Regions from separate parts of the Microbacterium sp. ZW T2_14 genome, predicted to be linked through region 2. Evidence: predicted binding sites of a transcription regulator. Region 2 holds the regulator's gene; the other holds the start of a gene.
What was found. Region 2 encodes LexA, which represses DNA repair genes until DNA is damaged. Its sites were predicted from a motif close to TCGAACANNTGTTCGA; they were not measured.
Positions count from the first base shown of each region.

Region 1 (3,312 bases), on a different contig from region 2:
GCGGAGCTCGACGATCCTGCCCTGCTCCACCCGGTAGAGCTCCGCGCCCGGGGCGCTCGCAATCGTCGCGGTGGAGGTGTCGTACATAAGGAGCGCCTCGACGTCTGTTCCGTAGCACGCGAGCACCTGCGACCCTGTGAGCGAACCGGCGAACGGCCCCATGAAGGCGCGCAGGGCTTCGACGCCGCACATCGCGCCGGCGGGCGCATGGCACATCACGTCCTCGGCCACGCGAGACATAGCTGCCTCGAGGTCGCCGGCGGTCCAGGCGCGGTGGTAGTCGAGCGCCGTGTCGACGGCGGAGTGGCTGGTCTCGGTCATGAGACTTTCCTTTCGACGGGGACGCCACAGCCGGCGTCATGGATATAGACACCGCGCTGCACCGGATCGGAACGCACGGCGTCGATCCTGCCAAGATGGGCCGCGTGACTTCGGCGACGTTGATCGCCGCCCAGGCGGGCGACGGGGAAGCCTTCGCCGCCCTCGTCGAGCCGTATCGACGAGAGCTGCACCTGCACTGCTATCGCATCCTCGGGTCGCTGGACGACGCCGACGACGCGATGCAGGAGGTGCTGCTCGCCGCATGGAAAGGCCTGCCCGGCTTCGAGGGGCGCTCCTCGGTGCGAACGTGGCTGTACCGGATCGCCACCACGCGCTGCCTCAACACGGTTCGGGGCCATGCCCGTCGTCCGCGACTCGAGCCCGTCCCGCCCTTCGACCCGCCCACGCCGTCGAAGGCGTTCGACGTGCCGCACCTGCAGCCCTATCCTGACGCGCTGATCGACGAGCTCGATCCGTCCCACCGGGCAGCGGCTCGCGAGAGCATCGAGCTCGCGTTCGTGACCGCTCTTCAGCGCATGCCACCTCGCCAGACGGCTGCGCTCATCCTCTGCGATGTCCTGGATTTTCCCCTCCGCGAGGCGGCCGGCATCCTGACCACCAGCCCCACTGCCGCGAAGGGTCTGCTGCAGCGTGCGCGCGCGTCCGCGGCCCCGTTCGAATCGAGGGATGCCACGGCTGCGGACCGGGATGTCGCTCGGAGGTTCGCCGTGGCCTACGCCCAGGACGACGTGGACGGGGTCATCAGCCTGCTCACCGACGAGAGCTGGCTGGCGATGCCGCCGGCGACGGAATGCTACGTCGGGCGGGCGGCCATCGGTGCGTTCCTGCGCGCCAGTGCGGCGGGACGACCGGGCGGCCGATACGAACTCGTGGAAACCTCCGCGGCCGGACGGCCGGCCTTCGTCTGCTACCTGCAGAAACGAGCGCGAGGTCTGCTCGTGATCACGCCATCCGCCGATGGCACGGCGATCGCGTCGATCATGCGATTCCTGGACGACGGCTTGCATCGGCACTACGACCTGCCCGACGTCCTTGACTGATCGCGATCGGGCGGTTGGTCAAGGCACCACCATGGGCGACGGCATCCGTCATGCCGGCTCGAAGTCATCGGGTGCGGCCAGCGGAGTTCGCGACCGTTTCTCGTATTTATGTTCTATATTCGGGCCGGATCCGGTAAGCTCGACTTGTGAATGTTTCTTCGGATGTCGATCCCGATCTGGAGTGGCGCGCCGAACACTCCGACGACTGGCGCTTCGCACCAGATCCCCGGGACTTCGCCGAAACCGACCCTCAGATCGCTCTGGCAGCCCTCGCGGCGAGTGGCGAGGCTCACACGGTCGCAGTCGCCGAGCTCGAGGCGTTGACGGTGCGCACGCGCATGCTGATCGCCGATCAGTATCACGCCATCTCGATGGTGTTGACGGATGCCGCGGCCTGCCCCGACCCGTGGGTCGGGGCCGATCCCACCCTGGATCCCGCGTGGCGTGACCCCCAGGATCGTTCGATCTCAGCAGTCCGTGCCGAGCGCTCCGAGATCGCTGTGCGCTCCGCGGCGCTCGACCTCTCGATCCGGCTCGGTCTGTCGGAGCAGATGATCCGCAATCGCGCCGCCTATGCCGACACCCTTCGCGACCGTTGCCCCCGGCTGTGGGCGGCATTCCGCGCCGGAGGCGTATCCGAGCAGAACGCGGTCACCGCGGCACAGCAGGCGGCGACGCTCCCCGACCGCAGCCCCGACAGCTGGGCGCGGTTCGACGAGATGCTCGCCACCGCGGCGCAGACGCTCACGCCGGGCAAGTTCCGCCTCCGTGCCCGCGTGGTGCGTGAGCGTGTGCACCCCGAGCACATCGACGAGCGCCATCAGCGCGCAGCCGACGACCGCACCACCTGGCTGACCAACGATCCAGACGGCATGGCGACCTACACGATCTACGGTCGCGCCGCAGACCTCCACTCGGTCGATCGCCGCATCGACGCACACGCCCGGCACCTGCGCGCACAATCCGGCGAAGAGCGCACCCTCGCGCAGCTGCGCGCCGACGTCGCGGTCGAGCTCCTGATCAACGGCGAGACGGCCCTCACTGCCGGGACCGGCCCGCGCGGCCGCGCTTCGGTCGCGGTCACCGTCCCTGTCCTGACGCTCCTCGGCCAGAGCGACGAGCCCGCCACCCTCCACGGCTACGGTCCGATCGACACCGACACGGCCAGGCGATTCGCGGGCGAGGCGTCCAGCTGGGTCCGGATCCTCACCCACCCGATCACCGGGACCGTTCTCGACGTCGACCGCACCACCTACCGGGTTCCGAAAGCGCTGAGGCGGTGGCTCGGAGTGCGACAACCGGTGTGCATCGCACCCGGTTGCACGCGGCTCGCCCCGGAATGCGACATCGATCATCGGCTGGATTGGCAGTATGGCGGCACCACCTCCGACGCCAACAACGATCCGCTCTGCAGACCACACCACGTGATCAAGACCAAGAGCAGGATGAGGCTCTACCGCGACGAGAAGACCGGCGCCAAATGGTGGATGACCCCCACCGGACTCGAGGTCGCCGTCGAACCTGCGCCGTTCTGAGCTGTCACTCGAACCAGCCGTCGTCGACTCCGGTCCTTCCGCGCGGCCGTTCAGGGTCGTCGTCGAGCCGCCCCTTCTGAGCGGTCGTTCAGGGTCGTCGTCGAGCCGCCCCTTCGGAGAGGCCGTTCAGGGTCGTCGTCGAGCCCGCCGCTCTGAGCGGCCGTTCGGGTCGTCGTCGAACCTGCCCTTCCGAGCAGCCGTTCGAGATCGTCGTCGAACCCCGCCTTCTGAGCGGCACGCAACGGCACCCGCGCCTGCTGACCGGACTCAGCCGTCCAGCACCTCGAGCCGGACAGTCACCGGGCCGCCGTCGACGAGCTGCTCGGCATCCCGCACGGCCTTCTTGAGGGGTAGCACGTACGACTCCGTCTCCGCCAGCGGGAAGATCGACGTGC
Region 1 is NZ_JBJDRK010000009.1:65,239-68,550, forward strand. Features, by position in the region: gene ACI3KY_RS05080 (nuclear transport factor 2 family protein) at 1-321, opposite strand, end outside; gene ACI3KY_RS05085 (RNA polymerase subunit sigma-70) at 417-1,382, shown strand; gene ACI3KY_RS05090 (DUF222 domain-containing protein) at 1,529-2,917, shown strand; gene ACI3KY_RS05095 (DUF1905 domain-containing protein) at 3,185-3,312, opposite strand, start outside.
Region 1: the regulator LexA is predicted to act here: its motif matches at 1,483-1,498, upstream of ACI3KY_RS05090 (DUF222 domain-containing protein).

Region 2 (3,312 bases):
GGATGCGACGCCGCTGCGCGTGGCCCGCGCACCGCGCCAGCGGCCCGACATCCAGGCGATGACGGCGATCACGATGCCGAGCAGAGTGAGCACCACCGCCGTGTCGCGCATCGCAGTGGTCACCTGCTCGTACATGGCTGCGAGCGCACCGGCCGGAACACCGAGGCTCGGCGCGCTGAGCGCGAGGATCGACCCGCCGATGCCCAGGCCGATCGCCAGCACGCCGGCACCGAGTGCGATGCCGGCACCTGTGCCGAGGACGGCCGTGGATCGCCGCCGTGCGATGAGGATGCCGGCCAGGAACAGCACCAGCGCGATGATCGGCGTCCACCAGCCGGCGGCGACGGCGAGGTTGTAGACGGTGCCCACCACGGTCAGAGCGTCGCTCTGCGCGACCACGATCGTCTTGTCGATGACCGGGATGGACTCGGCGAACCCGATTCCGCGGTCGACGAGACGCTTCTTGACCTCTTCGATGATCGGCGCCAGCTGGATGCCGACCTCGCCGTTCGCTTCGATCACCACCGCCCCCGACGACGTGCCGCCGGCCGCTACGGCCTCGAGCGACCGGTGGCTCGCGCGCAGTGCCGTCTCCCAGACATCGGCGAAGGCATCGGATTCCACCAGTCGCGTGACCGTGGTGTCGACGAGGTTCTGCAGTCCCTGCGCAGCGGGCGCGCGAAGCAGGTCGAGTGCGGCAAGAGCGCGCGGCGGCAGGTCGAGCTGCTGGATGCCGTCGAACAGGTCGTTGGTGAGGGTCTCGAGGTTGAGGGAGTCCTCGATGGCCACGGTGACCTGGTCGGCGACCATCGCCTGCACCTGCGGGTCTTCCGCGAGAGGCGCGAATGTCTCGACGAACCGCGTCTCGTCGACGAGCTCGACGCGCGCCCATGAGGCCACGATGGAGACCGGCACCAGGATGGTCGCGATGACGATGCACAGCGCCGACAGGAACGCGCGCCACCGGCTGCCCTGGGGTTTGTCCGTGGGGGCGGGGGCGGGAGGCAGCGTCTCGGCGCGCAGGCGGGCGTTCTCGGCTTCGAGGGCGTCGAGACGCGCGCGGAGCGCTGCGCTCTCGTCCGCGGCGGTGAGGTCGGTCATTCCCCCCTTATAGCGCCTGCTGGGGACGCGCCGCCAGTCACCTCACGATTCGGCGGCGAACTCGGGATCGGCCGCCGCTGGCCCGAAGACCGCCGCGGGCCGGCTCACACCGCGCGCAGCACGGCCACGACCTTGCCGAGCACTGTCGCCTGGTCGCCCAGGATCGGCTCGAATGCCGAGTTGCGGGGGAGCAGCCACGTATGGCCGTCACGCTGACGGAACGTCTTGACCGTCGCCTCGCCGTCCAGCATGGCCGCGACGATCTCGCCGTTGTCGGCCGTCGCCTGCGAGCGCACGACAACCCAGTCGCCGTCGCAGATGGCGGCGTCGATCATCGACTCGCCCGAGACCTTGAGCATGAACAGATCGCCCTTGCCCACCAGCTGGCGGGGGAGCGGGAAGATCTCCTCGACCTGCTGCTCGGCGGTGATGGGAACGCCTGCGGCGATGCGGCCGACCAGCGGGACCAGCGCCGCGTCGCCGACGGAGGGCGCGGTGTCCGCGGGACTCTCGGTCGCCGTGCCCGGCAGATCGATCAGGACTTCCATCGCCCGCGTCTTGCCGGCGTCCCGCCGCAGATAGCCGCTCAGCTCCAGCTGGTTGAGCTGATGAGTGACGCTGGACAGCGACTTCAGGCCGACGGCATCGCCGATCTCTCGCATGCTGGGCGGATACCCGTGGCGTGCGATCGACCGCTGGATCACCTCGAGGATCGCCAACTGTTTGTCGCTCAGGCTCTTGCGCCGACGAGTCTGGGGCTTCTCGCGCCCGGCCGCGTCGCTCATCTTCCGGCTCCGTCCTGCGCTCGGCGAGGAGCGCTGTTTCTTCGAATGTCGGAGGCCCGTGGTGGGGTTCTCGTATCGAAACCGTATCCGGCTCGCGCGCTTCTGGGGAACAACCCGGCCGCGTGTCGCGTTCGAGAGATCGTCGCCCGGATCCGGTATTGACATCGTACAGTCTCGAAGATAGCTTCGGAAGAGAGGTTCGCATTCATCGCTCCCGGCCGAGCGATGAATGCGAATCTCTCCCCATCGGGAGGAGCCCAGCATGACCGCGATCCACTTCACGACGTCCGTCCCCTCGCCGGCACGCGCCGCGCGCCTGGCGGCACAGCGTGTGCAGGGCGCCGCACGGCGGGTTCCGGCGAACGCCACGGTCGAGGTGAATGGCACGGTCGAGCTGAATGGCGCGGTCAGGAATGGCAGCGTCGAGCCCCGCTTTGTCGGGGGCACCGCTCGGCCCACCCGCCTGCGCCTCACCGTGCGCGGCCGGCGGGTGCTCGCCGCGCTGGCCGCCCTCCCCGCGGTGATCGCTCTGAGCGCAGCGGTGATCGGCGGCGGGGCGGCACTCGCCACCCGTGACGCCGGCGCGCCGGCAGGTTCCTTCCACACGGTGACGGTGGCCGCGGGAGACTCGCTCTGGAGCATCGCCGAAGAGATCGCGCCCGACCGTGATCCCCGCGACGTCGTCGACGAGCTCGTGCGCCTGAACGCCCTCGACAGCGTCGTCGTTCGGGCCGGGCAGAACCTCGCGATCCCCACCGGGGCAGACCGGGGTGAGGCGCCCGACGACGGGCGCTGAGTCCCGCCTCTCGGTGGACGGAGTCTCGCGTCGTCACGCGGCGGAACCCTCCCCTCCTACGGGCCTAGCATGGGAGAGGTGAGTGCACGTCTCGAAGACCTCCCCTTGCGCGCCGACCTCCGCGGTCAGAAGCCATACGGCGCCCCGCAGGCTCCCCTTCCGGTGGCGCTGAACGTCAACGAGAACACCCATCCCGTTCCGGCAGAGGTCGCGGACGACATCCTCGACTCGATCGCGCGGGCGCTCAGCGACGTGAATCGGTATCCCGACCGCGAATTCACCGCGCTGCGCGAGGGCTTCGCCGACTACCTGGGTCACGGCCTCACGCGCGACGAGATCTGGGCGGCGAACGGCTCGAACGAGGTGCTCCAGCACATCCTGCAGGCCTTCGCAGGACCCGGACGCACGGCGTTCGGCTTCGCGCCCACCTACTCGATGTACCCGCTGCTCACCCGCGGCACCGGCGCCGAGTGGATCTCCGGCACCCGCGCCGAGGACTACTCCGTGACCGCCGACGATGCGGCCGCCCAGATCGCGGACGCATCGCCCGACGTGGTGTTCCTGTGCTCGCCGAACAACCCGACCGGCACCCCGCTCGGGCTCGATGTGGTCCAAGCCGCGTATGACGCG
Region 2 is NZ_JBJDRK010000012.1:30,689-34,000, reverse strand. Features, by position in the region: gene ACI3KY_RS06320 (hypothetical protein) at 1-1,101, opposite strand, end outside; gene lexA (transcriptional repressor LexA) at 1,206-1,886, opposite strand; gene ACI3KY_RS06310 (LysM peptidoglycan-binding domain-containing protein) at 2,281-2,682, shown strand; gene ACI3KY_RS06305 (histidinol-phosphate transaminase) at 2,752-3,312, shown strand, end outside.